One region of the Solibacillus sp. FSL K6-1126 genome, then DNA from elsewhere that is predicted to be linked to it. Evidence: riboswitches for the same ligand, from Rfam matches in the RefSeq annotation. Region 1 holds a riboswitch; each other region holds the start of a gene.
What was found. Region 1 has a riboswitch for S-adenosylmethionine ahead of MHH44_RS16050 (methionine ABC transporter ATP-binding protein). Riboswitches for the same ligand answer to the same signal wherever they lie in the genome.
Positions count from the first base shown of each region.

Region 1 (4,217 bases):
ATTGGCCAAGGTGCTTTAGAGCAAGAGAAATATTTAGTGAAAAATGCGAAGAAAATCGCAGTACTTGCAGCAGGTGCAGCAGCACAACGCTACGGTGCAAAACTGGATGCCGAGCAGGAGCTGTTAGTGAACATCGCGAACATTGCAAACCAATTATACGCAATGGAATCTGCAGTAATCCGTACACAAAAAGCAATCGAGCGTGACGGAGAAGAAAAAGCAGCACAAAAAATCCTTTACACTCAAATTTTCTGTCAGGAAGCATTCGCAGAAATCGAAAAAGAAGCAAAAGAAACATTGATCGCTTCAGTTGAAGGTGACGATGCACGTATGATTTTATCGGCTTTACGTAAATTAACGCGTAACAACCCTTACAACTTAATTCCGAAAAAACGTGAAGCTTCAGTGAAATTAATTGAAGCAGAAAAGTATGTAGTTTAATAAAATACTATAGTCGGGTGCATGACACTGCACCCGATTTTTCTATGTTGTTCTAATATAATGTAAAATGTTCTAATATATTTTTACATGATCTAATATATCTCGGAAGTTCTAATATAAGTTTCCTTTCTTCTAATATGACCGCCAAAGTTTCAAATAAACGAAACCATTCTTCTAAAATACGACCAGCATGTTCTAATATCGGCACAAATCTTCTAATAAAACCCATATTCATAAAAACGCCAATAATACGAACACATTTTTGATTTGTCCTTCTATATCCGTTACAATATAGGAAAATCCAGGGCAAAAGGAGTACTTACATGACAGTAAAATTCATTCAATATCCAAAATGTACAACGTGTAAAAAAGCGCAAAAGTGGCTAGATGAGCAAGGTGTGGACTATGAAAATATTCATATCGTAGAACAGACACCATCTAAAGAGGAGATTAAAGCAATTTATGAAGCAAGTGGAGTGCCATTAAAGAAATTCTTCAATACGTCCGGTATGAAATATCGGGAATTAGGTCTTAAAGATAAATTAGCGACAATGTCCGAGGATGAGCAATTAGAGCTATTGGCATCAGATGGTATGTTAATTAAGCGACCGATCGTAACAGATGGAAAAAAATTAACTTTAGGATTTAAGGAGTCTGACTTCTTAGAAACTTGGAAATAAACAGTTATTCACATTGTATTTCCGAACGAAATATGGCAAAATGAACTTGAATGTACTACATATAACATGGAGGTTTTCGAATGAGCACACCAAAAGAATTACGTTATTCAAAAGAGCATGAGTGGGTAAAAATAGAAGACGGTAAGGCAACAATCGGTATTACGGATTTCGCACAATCTGAATTAGGTGATATCGTATTCGTAGAATTACCTGAAGTAGGCGATGAGATTTCAAAGGATCAGCCATTCGGTAGTGTAGAGTCTGTAAAAACAGTTTCTGAACTATATGCACCACTTTCTGGTAAAGTAGTTGCAATCAACGAAGAATTACTGGACAACCCAGAATACGTTAATGAATCTCCATACGGAAATGCATGGATGGTTACTGTTGAGTTAACAAGTGAAGCGGAAGTTGAAGAATTATTAGACGCAGATGCTTACACTGCATTAATCGAACAATAATATGAAACACTAAAGCCTTCTATAGTAAGGTTTTAGTGTTTTTTTGTTATTCTATACATAAAGGTGACTTTGAAAGGAAGCGTGTACGTATGGGAAAATGCCTTGTTGTCGAAGGACGTGCCGATAAGTTGAGATTAATCCCGATTTTAGCAGAGGACGTGACAATTATTTGTACAAATGGCACAATAAGCGAAGTCAATTTGATTGATTTATTAGAAGGTTATGAGCAAGATGAAATTATCACTATGTTTGATGCAGATAAAAACGGTGAAAAGTTACGTAAACTGATGAACCGTGCATATCCTGAAGCACAACAGCTAATCATACCTCACGAATATATTGAAGTAGAAAAAACACCTACTAAAATCTTAAGGGATATTTTACTACGAGCAAAATTTTTAGTAAAAGAAGGATGACAGTATAATGGAACAATGGACGCAACAGCAATGGGAACAAAACGTACAACAATATGATCAGACAGCATTTTTCCTATATACGCCTATGTGCGGCACATGTGAAGTATCGGAAAAAATGTTGGAAGTAATTGAGAAATTACTACCAGATCTCCCGCTTGGTATGGCAAATATCAATTATTTAGGGGATTTACCTTATGAACTGAAAATTGAAAGTGTACCTTGTTTAATCGTTTCAGACAACGGAGAACTAACGAATAAAATTTATGCATTTAAATCCGTACCGTTTTTGTATGAAATATTAAAAAAGTAATTGACGTAGTCACTTTGTCGTGATAAAGTAACATTCATAATAATAAAACTTAATAACGTTGCTCTTATAAAGAGAGGTGGAGGGAAGTGCCCTATGAAGCCCGGCAACCAGCGATTACGCAAAGGTGCCAATTCACACAAAGTGTAAACTTTGAAAGATGAGAGAACGGTTTACCGTATAAATGTATGTGAAACCTTTCTACTTGTCTTGGTAGAAAGGTTTTTTTCATTCAGCGGATGTTTTGGATGAAAAAAGAACATGATTTTGAAATAGCAGGAAGGTTATTTCAATTTAGAAGGAGTACAACCGATGATTGATATACAAAATATTACAAAAGTGTATAACACGAAAAATGGTAAGCTTACGGCAGTTGATAATGTAAGCCTATCGATCAACAAAGGAGAAATATACGGTATTATCGGCTACAGTGGTGCCGGTAAAAGTACAATGATTCGCCTATTGAACGGTTTGGAAAAGCCAACGACAGGTTCTGTCATTGTAGGTGGTCAGGATATTGCAAAAGCTTCCGGGGCTAAATTACGAGAAGCACGTCAAAAAATAAGTATGATTTTCCAGCACTTCAATTTACTTTGGTCACGTACCGTTGAAGAAAACATCGCATTTCCACTTGAAATAGCAGGTGTTTCAAAAGCTGATCGTGAAAAACGAGTAGAAGAGTTAATTGAACTTGTTGGTTTAAAAGGAAGAGGGAAAGCGTATCCTTCTCAACTTTCAGGCGGTCAAAAGCAGCGTGTTGGCATTGCCCGTGCGTTGGCAAATAATCCGGAAGTGCTTTTATGTGATGAAGCGACTTCAGCACTTGATCCTGAAACAACGGATTCAATTTTGGAATTGCTGCTTGATATTAATAAAAACATCGGACTTACAATTGTACTCATTACACATGAAATGCATGTTATCCGTAAAATCTGTAACAGAGTAGCTGTTATGGAAGCCGGAAAAGTAGTGGAACAGGGAGATGTATTACAAGTGTTCCAACATCCGCAAGCACCGATTACGAAAAACTTCGTGTCGCAAGCTTCTGGTGAAACACAGGAAACGCAAGCATCACTGGAACAGATTTTAGCCAATTATCCAGAAGGCAAAATCGCTAAATTAACATTTGCAGCGGCAACGACAGAACAGCCTGTCATCTCACAAATGATTAAGCAATTTGACGTAGTTGTTAATATAGTGCATGGCAAAATCTCAAATACAACGGGCGGTTCGTTTGGTACATTGTTTATTCATATCGATGGCGAGCCAAAAGCAGTCGCGGAAGCATTAAGCTTTTTAGCGAAGCAAGAAATTCAGGCGGAGGTGATTGAGCATGTTTAATCAATTATTTCCAAACGTAGATTGGGGTAAAATGCTCGAAGCAACATATGAAACAATTTATATGACGGCTGTTGCGACAGTCATCACATTTATACTAGGACTTCTAATTGGTATTGTCTTATTTTTAACGAGCGACAACCAATTATGGGCAAATAAAATTGTACACTTTTTGACAGGGTCACTTGTGAATATTTTCCGCTCGATTCCATTTATCGTCTTGATCATTTTATTAATTCCATTTACGAAGTTTTTACTTGGAACCATCCGTGGTGCCAATGCAGCATTACCTGCGCTTATTATCGGTGCAGCACCGTTTTATGCGCGCATGGTGTTAATTGCATTAAGAGAGATTGATAAAGGTGTTATAGAAGCGGCTCGCTCAATGGGAGCGAAAACTTCTACGATTATTTGGAAAGTGCTGATTCCGGAAAGCTTACCGGCATTAATTTCAGGTATTACTGTTACAGCTGTCGCTTTAGTAGGGTATACAGCAATGGCCGGCATCATTGGTGCGGGTGGTTTAGGAAACCTGGCATTCCTTGATGGTTTCCAGCGTAACCGAACAGATGTG
Region 1 covers NZ_JBBOPD010000001.1:3,208,576-3,212,792, reverse strand. The annotation lists gene MHH44_RS16075 (acyl-CoA dehydrogenase family protein) at 1-441, shown strand, start outside; gene MHH44_RS16070 (arsenate reductase family protein) at 765-1,121, shown strand; gene gcvH (glycine cleavage system protein GcvH) at 1,202-1,582, shown strand; gene MHH44_RS16060 (toprim domain-containing protein) at 1,672-1,998, shown strand; gene MHH44_RS16055 (thioredoxin family protein) at 2,006-2,308, shown strand; SAM riboswitch class I at 2,370-2,472, shown strand; gene MHH44_RS16050 (methionine ABC transporter ATP-binding protein) at 2,618-3,646, shown strand; gene MHH44_RS16045 (methionine ABC transporter permease) at 3,639-4,217, shown strand, end outside.

Region 2 (4,217 bases), 1.2 Mb from region 1:
ACGCCAATGTCATCGGAACAACATGTGTTGCTTCAGCAAATAAAGAGTTTATGGACAACTATCCGACATTTGATGTTGTCATTATTGACGAAGTTTCGAAAGCAACACCACCTGAACTGTTACTGCCGATGTTAAAAGGTGCCAAAATCATTTTAGTTGGGGATCATCACCAGCTGCCGCCACTTGTCGGGGATGCGACGTTTGAAGAGACATTGGAGCAAGTTGTGAAGGAAAGTACAACATTTGAAGAAAAACGGGAGCTTGAAAAGTTACTGGAAGAATCATTGTTCGAGCGTCTTTATAACAATCTGCCGTCACAAAACAAAACAATGCTCGCACTTCAATATCGTATGCATAAAAATATTATGTCAACTATCACACCGTTTTACGAAAATGAATCCGAACAGCTGCAATGCGGGTTAGAGGATTCAGATGCTGTACGTGACCATTTCCTTGAAACATCCAAAATTACGCGGAAACACCATTTACTATGGCTCGATATTCCGAACAAAAAGCCGTATTTTGAAGAGCGTATGAAGGAAGGTTCGAGTCTATTCAATTTGGCTGAGCTGGATCAAATTAAACAGCAGCTGCTTGAATTGAATGCAGCGACAGAACAAGCGAAAGCACAAGGATTGATTCCGCAGGACGCATTAAAATCGGTTGGCGTTATTTCTTTCTACGCTGAGCAAGTAAAACGCATCAACCGTTTGATTGAACAGGAAATCAGTGTACCGCATTTACACATCCGTACAGGATCAGTCGATAAATTCCAAGGGATGGAGATGGATGTGATTATCGTCAGCATGGTGCGGAACCATGACAATGAGCGCGGAGAAATCGGGTTTGCGAAAGATTACCGCCGCCTTAATGTTGCATTATCCCGCGCAAGGGAACTGCTGATCATGATCGGCAGTACTGAAATGTTCACAAAGCGGCCTAAAAGCGCGAAAACACGGGATATGTATGCCCATGTATTAACGACAGTAAAAGAGCAAGACGGCTATTATGCTGTGTAGAAACAGGGGGATTGAATGGATTTACAAATTACAGTTTTACAGCTGCAGAAAGAACTCATCCAAAACCCGTCCATTGAAATAAAAAAGCAAATGCAATATGCCATTCCGATTCACACATTGGAAGTAAAATATCATCCGGTGATGCGCAATGCGATGGATATTTTAATGAAGATGATGCTCATTTCTTTTGAGAAGGCAAAGCTGAAAAATGTTGAGTTATTAGCCGAAATTTTGTTAGTGGAACCGTTATTTATTCATGATTTGACGAATAAAATGTTACGACTGGGTATGATTGTGAAGGAACAGGAATTTGCACTTACCGCTAAGGGTAAGGCACAGCTGGAATCGGGCATTTTTGAAGAGGAGCTTGAAGAAACAAGTTATTTTATTCAATACAGCCCGATCCATGAGCAGCCACTGGATGGTGATCTGGAGGAATTTGCGGATTTGGAGGAGTTTCCGGAGCCTTTCCCGACAATCGAAACGGAAGAAATCGAAGCAATTGAAGAAGCGGTGCTGATTGAATTCATTCAGCAGCAACTATCCGAACAACCGGTTGCGGAAGATGAAGTACCGCATTATATTACAAGTGTTGTTTCGACGGAATCGATCCAGATTAATGATATACCGGTCCTATGTTTTTTGCTTTTCGATCAAAAGGAAAACAGACATTTTGTGCGGGTATACAATACATTGACATGTGTATGGGATGAACAGCTGGAGACAATGTTATTCAATATAGAAAAAGAGCAGCTTTAGTAAGTGTGAAATAATATTTTTAGAATTATTGCAAAATTATAAAGTACATGATACACTAATGACAATTTAATAGTCTTATCAAGAGAAGCGGAGGGACTTGGCCTTATGATGCTTCAGCAACCTCTAGTTCAACTAGAAAGGTGCTACTTCCAGCAAGGTGTCAACCTTGGCAGATAAGAACGGGTAAAAAGGCCCCTCTCATTTCTGTTTTTGCTGGAATGAGAGGGGCTTTTTATATTGTTCTGAAACAGTTTGTTTCAAACGTAAAACAATGCATTGCCTGAAAACCACAAGATTATTAAAAGATTGTTGAAAAAGTTTATGAGGGGGAAAGTGGAATGCCGATTAATATCCCGAAACATTTACCGGCGGGAGAGCTGCTTAGAAAAGAGAAGATTTTCGTTATGGAGGAAGACCGTGCGAAAACGCAACAAATTCGACCGTTAAATATTTTAGTGTTTAATTTAATGCCTGAAAAAGAAAAAACCGAGCTGCAATTGCTGCGTTTACTCGGGAATACACCGTTACAGGTAGATGTGACATTTTTAAACACGGCTACATACGAATCAAAAAATGTTTCCAAATCACATTTAGATACATTTTACCGAACATTCGACCAAGTAAAGCACCGTCGTTTTGATGGACTGATCATTACCGGTGCGCCAGTAGAGAAAATGGATTTTGAAGAGGTAGGCTACTGGAATGAAATCACGCATGTTATGGATTGGGCAAATGAACATGTCACTTCGATCATGTATATATGTTGGGGCGCCCAAGCTGCCCTGTACCATCATTTTGGTATTGGAAAGTTCGAATTGCCGAAAAAATGCTCCGGTGTCTATTCCCATGTGATTACGGATTTAACAGTAGATTTAGTGCGGGGCTTCAGCGATGAGTATGTGGCACCGCATTCACGTCATACGTCGGTTTCGATTGATGAAGTGCGGGCACATCCTGACTTGCGTCTTCTAAGCTATTCGGATGACGCAGGGGTGTTTATTGTTCAATCGAAAAACAATAAACATATTATGATTACCGGGCATCTGGAATATGATGCAACGACACTATCCGATGAGTACTTCCGCGATAGAGAAAAGGACCCGGACAATACGGAAATGCCGGTCAACTATTTCCCGAATAACGACCCGCTACAAAGACCGAAAAATGTTTGGCGTGCCCATTCGCATCTGTTGTTCTACAACTGGCTGAACTATTACGTATACCAAGAAACACCGTATGAATGGCATTACGTCGATGAAAATATTGAATATCATATTTAATTTGTGTAAATGAAATGAACCAGCAGGAGGTGGACTCCGGCTGGTTCGATTTTATTTTATTGCAACCCAGGCACGTTCGCGTTCTATCTGCAAACTGATTTCCCGCCCGAAGAAATCGCTTAATAATTCGTCCGTTAAAACAACTTCCCGTGCACTTGCTTCCACATTTTTTCCGTCTTTCATCAGAAGCACATGGCTAAAACAAGGGAGAATTTCTTCTACATGGTGTGTAACATAAATGAGGGTAGGGGCGTTTTCCGCTTCTGCAATCTGTTCAATCGTTTGCAGCAAGTTTTCCCGTTCAATCAGGTCCAGGCCCCCGCACGGCTCATCCAGTATTAAAATTTCTGGATCTGCCATAATGGCCCTGGCGATTTGAACACGCTGCCGTTCACCTTGTGACAAATGCTCAAATGATTTATTCGCTAAATGATCACAGTGAAAATGTTTCATAATAGAAACGGCATGATCAATTTCTTCTTCCGTCACATCGTTAAATAGACGAAGGGCACCGAACTTCCCGCTGAGCACGATTTCAATCGCATTATCCTGCCAATTGAAGTTATCGATCATCGCATTGCTCACCCAGCCGATCCGCGTTCGAAGCTTCGGTATATACGTCTTGCCGTAGATTTCACCGAGCACCTGGACTTTTCCTTCATTTGGCCAAATATAGCCGTTAATTACTTTTAGTAAGGTTGTTTTACCGGATCCGTTTAACCCTAAAATCGCCCAATGCTGTCCTTTTTGTACATGCCAGCTTAAATCATTTAAAATCTTTTTATCATTGCGATATAAATGGATATTTTCAATATGTATCATTTAAAAACACCTCCACTTTCTACTATGCACTCTTTTCCAATTGAACGGAAGTATTTTTTGAAAATTGTAACAATTCGAGCGAAAAAAAGAAAGCAAACGCATAATGCTTGCTCTCCTCATTATTTATATAACAACACTTTCGACACCTGCTGCGCGGTGGAACAGCTTTCCGTTCCATTTGAGCGCCCATTGTACGACAGGCCCTAAGCCGAACGCCATAAATACAGTACCGATTCCAACAGGTCCGCCCAATACAAAACCTAATACAGCAACCGTTACTTCCATTGTAGTACGTGCGCGGTTGACACTCCAGCCGAGGCGATGCACCAACAGCAGC
Region 2 covers NZ_JBBOPD010000001.1:2,053,909-2,058,125, forward strand. The annotation lists gene MHH44_RS10060 (AAA domain-containing protein) at 1-1,019, shown strand, start outside; gene MHH44_RS10065 (nucleoside-diphosphate sugar epimerase) at 1,035-1,778, shown strand; SAM riboswitch class I at 1,851-1,958, shown strand; gene metA (homoserine O-acetyltransferase MetA) at 2,117-3,058, shown strand; gene MHH44_RS10075 (ABC transporter ATP-binding protein) at 3,110-3,880, opposite strand; gene MHH44_RS10080 (YitT family protein) at 4,004-4,217, opposite strand, start outside.
Region 2: another riboswitch for S-adenosylmethionine. It lies ahead of metA (homoserine O-acetyltransferase MetA); the one in region 1 lies ahead of MHH44_RS16050 (methionine ABC transporter ATP-binding protein).

Region 3 (4,217 bases), 2.7 Mb from region 1:
CTTCTACGGTGAAGCGAGTTGGCTGTCAGCTGTACTCGATGCGAACGGATTCCTGCAAAATTACTTTATCGTGTCAGCAGCAAATCCTGAAATTTCGGCGTATGGTACAACACCAAATGAAGCGTTAAGACTTTATAAAACAGCGCTAAGTCGTGGCGGAAGTACGGTAGACGGTACTTCAAATGCTGAAGAAGCAAAGGCGACGGTAAAAGTTGTGCGTGTTTATAAAGAGCGTGTAGGTGATTTCACGATCGTATCATTCCTGGCAAATACAGGTGAAAACTTCATTGTTTCTACAGAAGTTGCACCGTTTGCAATTTACTTACAAGAAGGCGATCAGGCGACCATTACGTATGCGAAAACAGGGGAAGATTTCCAGCCTGTGAAAGCATTGCAAATTGAAGGATTGAAATAAATAAAGCAATTTGGGCAGAAGTAGAAGTACCGCTGGATAAGAAGAAAACCCTTATTAAGAAACGGATACTTTGTAAAATTGATTGGAATGTAGGGCGACTCCGGCGGGAACAGCACGACGCCTGAGACTACAGGCTCAGGCCGTGCCCGCGGAAAGCGTCCCGGAATGGAAATCAATTTTTAACGCTCAGCAAAAAATGCTATTTTTCTCATAGAGAAAAATAGCATTTTTGGTTTATAAGCCTACTTCCAAGTGAAACCTTGTGAAGCGAGAAACTCTTTCATATGTGGACGATTTTGTTCTACTAAGTAATCAGCCATTTGCTTCGTCCATGTTGCCGTCTTTTGATTTGAAGATCGGCTGCTGTAATAGTCTTCCATAATGCCATCATACTCATCTAGAAGCGTATCGTATTGATCAAGATCATAGCCATTTTCATGCAATACCGCAGCTACTGGTAAACGTGGTTTTGTTTCATTGCGTTTTGTCGGTGTACCAATCGTCATCGCAAATAGCGGGAAAACATATTCCGGTAAATTGAACAGCTCGCTAATTTCCTTAGGATTTGTACGGGCACCGCCAATATAGCAAATGCCATAACCCATTGATTCTGCTGCAATAACAAAGTTTTGCGCAAATAATGCAACATCTGCTACACCTACAAGCACGTTTTCAGCCGTGTCAGCAGAAATATCGACTCCGTGCTTTTGACCAGCTACCTGCAAACGTTTGAAATCTACGCAAAATAAGAAAGAGGCACCAGCTGTTTTGAATTGGAATTCGTTTTTAGACAGTTCACCCAGTTTAGTTTTCTTTTCTTCATCCGTTACCCAGATAACACTGTATGCCTGCACAAAATGCGAGCTTGCCGCCATTTGTGCTGTTTCGATTAAATCGATGACAGTTTCTTTTGAAATTTCCTCACCTGTATATTTGCGAACAGATGTGTGACTGCGTAATAATTCTTTTGTATTCACGTGAACATCTCCCTTTTATGTAATAAAAATCTTAATGGTATATCCTTCAAGCTTATTTTAGTCAATATTTTAGTTGAAGTCGATTATAAGCGTCTATTCAATTCATAGGGAGGAAATTTTTGCATATCGTTAAATACAGATAAGAGTAATCAGAATAGAAATCTGAAAATTTTAATTTTTTTGTGTTGACATATCGGATTAGTATGTTTTATACTGAGACTCAACGATGGAACACAAATCACATAACTCTTATCAAGAGCGGCGGAGGGAATAGGCCCTGAGATGCCCGGCAACCAGTAAGTGATGAACTGACTAAGGTGCTAAATCCTACAAAATGGACAATCATTTTGAAAGATAAGAGGAGGCAAACTTGCTCATGCGCAACCCTCTTCTTAACTGAAGAGGGTTTTTTTCATTTAAAAAATCCTCCTCAAAAACACCGATTTCACCATCGATTAAATTTTTGGGGGTATTAAAATGACAAATTTAAGACCAGAAACATTATTATTACACGGGGGTCAAAAGCCAGACCCGGAAACAGGAGCAATTGCAGTTCCGGTTTACCGTACAACGGCCTATGCATTTAATGACACAGCTCATGCGCAACGTCTATTTGCATTACAGGAAACAGGCAATATTTATTCAAGAATTATGAACCCGACAGTCGGGGCATTTGAGGAACGGGTTGCTTTATTAGAAGGGGGCACAGCTGCAGTAGGGCTTTCATCTGGCGCAGCAGCAGTAGCATTTTCTATTTTAAACGTAGCCGGTGCAGGGGATGAAATTGTAGCGGCAGGTTCACTTTACGGTGGGACATATAATTTATTCGCGACAACATTGCCTCGCTACGGCATTACAGTAAAATTCGTAGATGAATCAAATCCTGAGAATTTCCAAGCGGCAATCACTGATAAAACGAAGGCAATCTTCGCAGAAATTATCGGAAATCCAAGCTTGAAAGTACTGGATATTGAAGCGGTAGCAAACATCGCTCATGACAATGGTCTTCCTTTATTAATCGACAGCACATTTGCTTCCCCATATGGAAGTAATCCGATTGAATTCGGCGCGGATGTTGTCATTCATTCTGCAACAAAATGGATTGGCGGTCATGGAACGACGATCGGCGGGATTGTCGTTGATGCCGGTAAATTCGACTGGACACAAGGAAGACATCCAGGGTTTACAGAACCCGATACTTCATACCACGGTCTAAGATACGGAATTGACACAGCAGGCGCTGCATTTGCGACAAAGCTTCGTGTTCAACTATTGCGTGATTTTGGTCCAACATTATCTGCTGACGCGGCATTTAATTTCCTGCAAGGACTTGAAACGCTTCATTTGCGTATTGTCCGACACAATGAAAATACACAGAAAGTTGCAGAGTATTTAAGAAACCACCCATTTGTGGAGTACGTGAATTACAACGGCTTTGAAGATTTTGCGACACATGATTTAGCGAAAAAGTATTTGAAAAACGGCTTCGGATCAATCATTACGTTCGGAATTAAAGGCGGACGTGAAGCTGGCCGCCAAGTAATCGATAACGTGGAATTGTTCTCACATGTAGCGAACGTTGGCGATGCCCGTTCATTAATTATTCATCCTGCGAGCACAACACACCAACAGTTATCTGCGGAAGAATTAAAAACTGCCGGCGTATCGGAAGAGCTCATTCGCTTATCGATCGGGTTAGAAGCAGCGGAAGATATTATCGCGGATTTAGAGCAGGCATTAGCGAAAGTTGCAGCGGAAATTGGAGTAGAAACAAACGCATAATGCTTTAAAAAAGGCTTAGCTTTTCCCATTCGAAAAGCTAAGCAATTTTTAGAAAATTAATCCCTACTATTTTTATAAGTTTTATTGACAAATTAAATACCTAGTAATACAATTGGGATAATTATATTACCAACCGGAAAAATTTAAAGTGATGTTGCAGCATCATTGGAAGAAAAGGAGTTGTTCAACATGGGGAAAGTATACAGTGCACAAAACGTTGCAGCCTATATTATTTATGAACTAAATGACGTAAAGGAATTTGTGAACGCTTGTGCGATCCAGCAAATTTTGGCGGATGTGAATACAATGTGGCAGCATGTTTTCGGACACAGTGCTTTCTCAGAACAAGCTCACGATCTTGCCACAGCGGGTTATGTTATAAAAGAAGTTGCCGAGGAATACAAAATTCATGGTACAGCCCATATTTTATCGCCAGCTAGAGAGTGGTTCTTAAAATATGGGGAATTTCAGTTAGTAGAGCGCCCATACGCGGTCCCTGACTTCTCGGCAAAAGAGGAAATCGTCATGACCAAGATTTTAACTGCCTATCGTTTACGGGCATATAATGATATAAACGTGGCAGTATAAAATAATTCCGGAACACTAGCGAGCCCCCTTGCTAGTGTTTTTTTATTTGGTGATTTTTTTACACGGTGTATATGGTTTATTAGAAGTATGAAAACGATTATTAGAAGAAATTTTGGGGATATTAGAAGAAATGTCGATGTTATTAGAATTTGGGTGAATTTGAAGGTTGGGTACGCTTATTTTCCGGGCAGGAAATGGTTGTTGAAACCGGTGTTTGCGATTTATTAGAACAATGATGAGCGATATTAGAAGAAGTGTGAGCGATATTCGCAAATTGAGTGTGGATATTAGCAGATTGCGACCCCATTTTAGAACATTAACCGGTTATATTAGAAGATCGCAATTTTATTAGAACATTTCAAAATATATTAGACGATTTCTGAATATATTAGAACATAACAAAACTCTCTCAACTACTTAGCCCAAAACACAAGTAGTGACTGGAAATATTAACA
Region 3 covers NZ_JBBOPD010000001.1:479,524-483,740, forward strand. The annotation lists gene MHH44_RS02330 (hypothetical protein) at 1-415, shown strand, start outside; gene nfsA (oxygen-insensitive NADPH nitroreductase) at 658-1,392, opposite strand; SAM riboswitch class I at 1,639-1,753, shown strand; gene MHH44_RS02340 (O-acetylhomoserine aminocarboxypropyltransferase/cysteine synthase family protein) at 1,870-3,174, shown strand; gene MHH44_RS02345 (hypothetical protein) at 3,364-3,762, shown strand.
Region 3: another riboswitch for S-adenosylmethionine. It lies ahead of MHH44_RS02340 (O-acetylhomoserine aminocarboxypropyltransferase/cysteine synthase family protein); the one in region 1 lies ahead of MHH44_RS16050 (methionine ABC transporter ATP-binding protein).

Region 4 (4,217 bases), 670 kb from region 1:
AGTTGTAGGTGGAGGAATTACCGGGCTATGTACGATGCATTATCTGAAAAATAAAATGCATGAGCAAAACGTGGAAGCACGGTTAATACTGATTGAAAAGAACGCATATTTAGGCGGAAAAATTCATTCCGAATACGATAAAGGTTTTATTATGGAAACAGGGGCTGATTCAATTGTAGCACGCCATTCAGGGGTATTGGAGCTTGTTAAGGAGCTTAATTTTGAATCAGAGCTTGTCTATAACGAAACAGGTATTTCCTACATTCATACGAATAGCGAGCTGTATGCTATTCCGGCAGGTTCGACATTCGGTATTCCGATGAGTGTAGAATCGCTCATGTCGAGTACGTTAATTTCAGAAGAAGGAAAGAAGAGGGCCCTTCAAGATTTAGAAATCCCGAATACTAAATTTACTAAAGAAAGCTCTATCGGTACGTTTTTAGAATATTTTTTAGGTGAAGAAATTGTTCGAAAGCAAATTGCCCCAGTATTGGCAGGAGTTTATTCAGGCGATTTATATCAATTAAGCCTGGCATCTACATTGCCGTATTTAGTGGATTATAAAAACAACTACGGATCGATTATTAAAGGCTTCGAGGCACATCGCGAGCAATTCGAAAAAGCTGCGAATAAGAAGTTTATTTCTTTCCGTCCGGGTTTATCAGCATTAATCAATCGTATAGAAGAACAGCTGCCGGAAGTTGAATTCATGAGAAAGACAGTAACAAAGCAAATTCTAAAAAAAGGTGAGCAATATGAAGTCGTGCTGGAAGATGAAATAATATTGGCAGATATTGTTGTACTGGCCGTTCCAAATGAGACGGTACGTCATGTAATACAGGATGATTCATTAGAGGAACAGCTGAAAAAGTTCACGACGGCATCTACTTTAACGATGTATGTTGGCTTTGATGTACCGGACGATATATTACCGGCTGATGGTACCGGCTTTATCGTTTCGCATAATAGTGATTTAGTTTGTAATGCATCGACATGGACGAGCCGTAAATGGAAGCATACGTCAGCAGAAGGCAATTTACTCGTTCGCTTGTTTTATAAAGATATTAATCCGCGCTATGAAGAGTTGGCAGCCATGTCAGATGAAGAACTGACAAAAGTTGCATTGGAAGACATTCGTCTCAGCTTAGGTGTTGAAGCGGATCCAACTGTCATTAATGTAACAAAGTGGATTGACCAAATGCCGCGCTATGATTTGGCGCATAATGAAGCCTTATCAAAAGTTATACAGCAACTGGCAACGGATTACCCGAATGTTCTATTAGCGGGATGTGCCTATTTCGGAGTAGGAATCGGTGCTTGTATTCAAAACGGCAAAAAAACAGCTGAACACATTATTAGTCGAATTATGTAAAGAAATACTTCATTCAGCTAAAGGGTATTGACGGACGTATTAGATAACGTTATGATTCATTTAAATATTTCAAAAATTCATATTATTTCTTATCAAGAGAAGTCGAGGGACTGGCCCGATGAAACTTCAGCAACCAACATTAAGTCAGGTGCTAAATCCAGTGGCGAATGCCAGAAGATGAGAAGGGATTAAGTCGATAACTACTATGCCTTCTTTTCTTTAATGAAAGAAGGCTTTTTTGTATCGTTAAAATACTGAAAATACTGTAAATGATGGAGTGAAGGCAATGGGTTTACTTGAAGAATTACAAACACGGGTTTTAACAGCCGACGGAGCAATCGGGACACTTCTTTATTCATATGGGTTGGATTATTGCCATGAAGAAATGAATATTGCCCGTCCTGATATTATAGAGAAAATTCATAGTGAATATATTGCGGCAGGTGCAGATATTATTCAGACCAATACATATGGAGCTAACCGTATTAAGCTTGCACGTTATGGCTATGAAAGTCGTGTGAAGGAGTTTAATGAAGCAGCGTTAAAGATCGCAAAGCGGGCAGCTTCCCTGGATGGGCAATATGTTCTGGCAACAATCGGTGGTATTCGGGGAATTCGTAAAAGTGATGCAACATTAGATGAAATTTTAGCTGCGTTCCAAGAACAGGCGGAAGTATTACTAGCAGGTGAACCGGATGGATTTTTATTGGAAACGTATTACGATTTTGAAGAATTATCGCATTGTGTCCATCTATTACGTTCGATGACCGATTTGCCGATCATTGCTCAAGTGACGATGCAGGAACCGGGTGTCCTTCAAAATTTAATGACGTTAAATGAAGCGTTTCAAGACTTGGAAAGGTTAGGTGCAGATATTGTTGGGAGTAACTGCCGATTAGGTCCTTTCCATACAATTCAGGCATTTGAAGGGGTTAATTTACCGAATAAAGCTTTTTTATCAGCTTATCCGAATGCATCATTATTGGACATTGAAGATGGTCGAGTAGTTTATGAGTCGGAAACCGATTATTTCGCACGTGCAGCAGTTGAACTCGTAAACCAAGGTGTCCGTTTAATTGGCGGATGCTGCGGGACGACACCGAAGCATATTGCAGCCGTAAAAAAACGTTTGGCGAATATGCAGCCAATTGAAACAAAAGAAGAAAAACCCGGCCATACACAATTTGTCCGAATTCCGGAGCCACGTAAACAGGAGCCGCTCCACGAAAAAGCAAAACGTGAACGTTCAGTTATAGTGGAACTGGATACGCCACGTCATCTGGAAATTGACGGATTTGTAGAAGGGGCAAAACAGTTATCTAAAGCAGGAGCCGATGTCATTATGATGGCTGATAACTCACTTGCTTCACCGCGCATCAGTAATATCGCGATGGCTGCGATTTTAAAAGAGCAAGGAATTCGTTCATTGCCGCATTTGACATGCCGTGACCGAAATTTAATTGGGCTTCAGTCACATTTAATGGGACTTGATGCACTGGAACTTCATGATATTCTTGTCGTGACAGGGGACCCGACAAAAGTAGGGGATTTCCCGGGGGCGACGAGCGTATATGATGTTTCATCAATGGAACTGATTTCTCTAATTAAGCAGTTAAATAAAGGTGGTTCTTTTACTGGGAAATCGCTGCGTAAACAGGCAAATTTCTCGGTAGCCGCTGCCTTTAATCCGAATGTTCGTGTACTGGACCGTGCTGTAGCCCGTTTAGAAAAGAAAATCGAGCATGGAGCAGATTACTTTATTTCACAGCCGGTTTATACGAAAGAAAAGATTATCGAAATCTATGAGGCGACGAAGCATTTGGAAACACCGATTTATATCGGGATTATGCCACTAACATCTTCACGCAGCGCGGAATTTTTACATCATGAAGTACCGGGCATTAAACTGTCCGATGAAGTACTTGCGCGCATGGCTGCCTGTGGGGATGACAAGGAAGCATCGACAGCAGAAGGAATCGCGATTGCTAAAGAGCTGCTCGATACAGCATGTGAATACTTTAACGGTATTTATTTAATTACACCGTTTTTACGCTATGATATGACGCTGGAATTAATGGACTATGTAAAACAATATGATGTGGAAAGTAAAGGAGTTCAGTCGAATGTATAATCACCCGATTCATGAGCAATTACAAAAAAGAATACTTATCATCGATGGTGCCATGGGGACGATGCTTCAGGCAGAAAACCTAACATATGAAGATTTTGGCGGAGAAGACTTAGACGGTTGTAATGAAAACCTGGTACTGACAAGACCTGATGTATTGAGTAAAATTCATCGTGCCTATTTAGCTGCAGGCGCTGATATTATTTGTACCAATACGTTTGGTGGAACACCACTCGTGTTGGATGAATATGACTTAGGTGACAAGGCAGTTGAAATTAATAAGCGGGCGGTTGAAATTGCACTAGAGGCTGCAAAAGAGTTTTCGACACCAGAATGGCCGCGCTTTGTCGCAGGTGCAATCGGGCCAACGACTAAAACATTGTCGGTAACAGGCGGTATAACATTTGAAGAGCTGGAAGAAAACTTTTATATCCAGGCAAAAGCACTAATTGAAGCGGGAGCGGATTTGCTCTTAATGGAAACTTCCCAGGATATGCTTAATGTTAAAGCAGGAACGATTGCCATTCACCGTGCATTTGAGGAACTTGGCAAAGAGCTGCCTGTCATGATTTCAGGAACAATTGAGCCAATGGGAACAACGCTTGCCGGGCAATCAATTGAAGCATTTTATATTTCTATTGAGCATATTAAGCCGTTGTCTGTCGGACTGAACTGTGCAACAGGTCCGGAATTTATGACCGATCATATCCGTTCATT
Region 4 covers NZ_JBBOPD010000001.1:3,882,979-3,887,195, reverse strand. The annotation lists gene hemG (protoporphyrinogen oxidase) at 1-1,372, shown strand, start outside; SAM riboswitch class I at 1,459-1,556, shown strand; gene MHH44_RS19330 (bifunctional homocysteine S-methyltransferase/methylenetetrahydrofolate reductase) at 1,659-3,503, shown strand; gene metH (methionine synthase) at 3,496-4,217, shown strand, end outside.
Region 4: another riboswitch for S-adenosylmethionine. It lies ahead of MHH44_RS19330 (bifunctional homocysteine S-methyltransferase/methylenetetrahydrofolate reductase); the one in region 1 lies ahead of MHH44_RS16050 (methionine ABC transporter ATP-binding protein).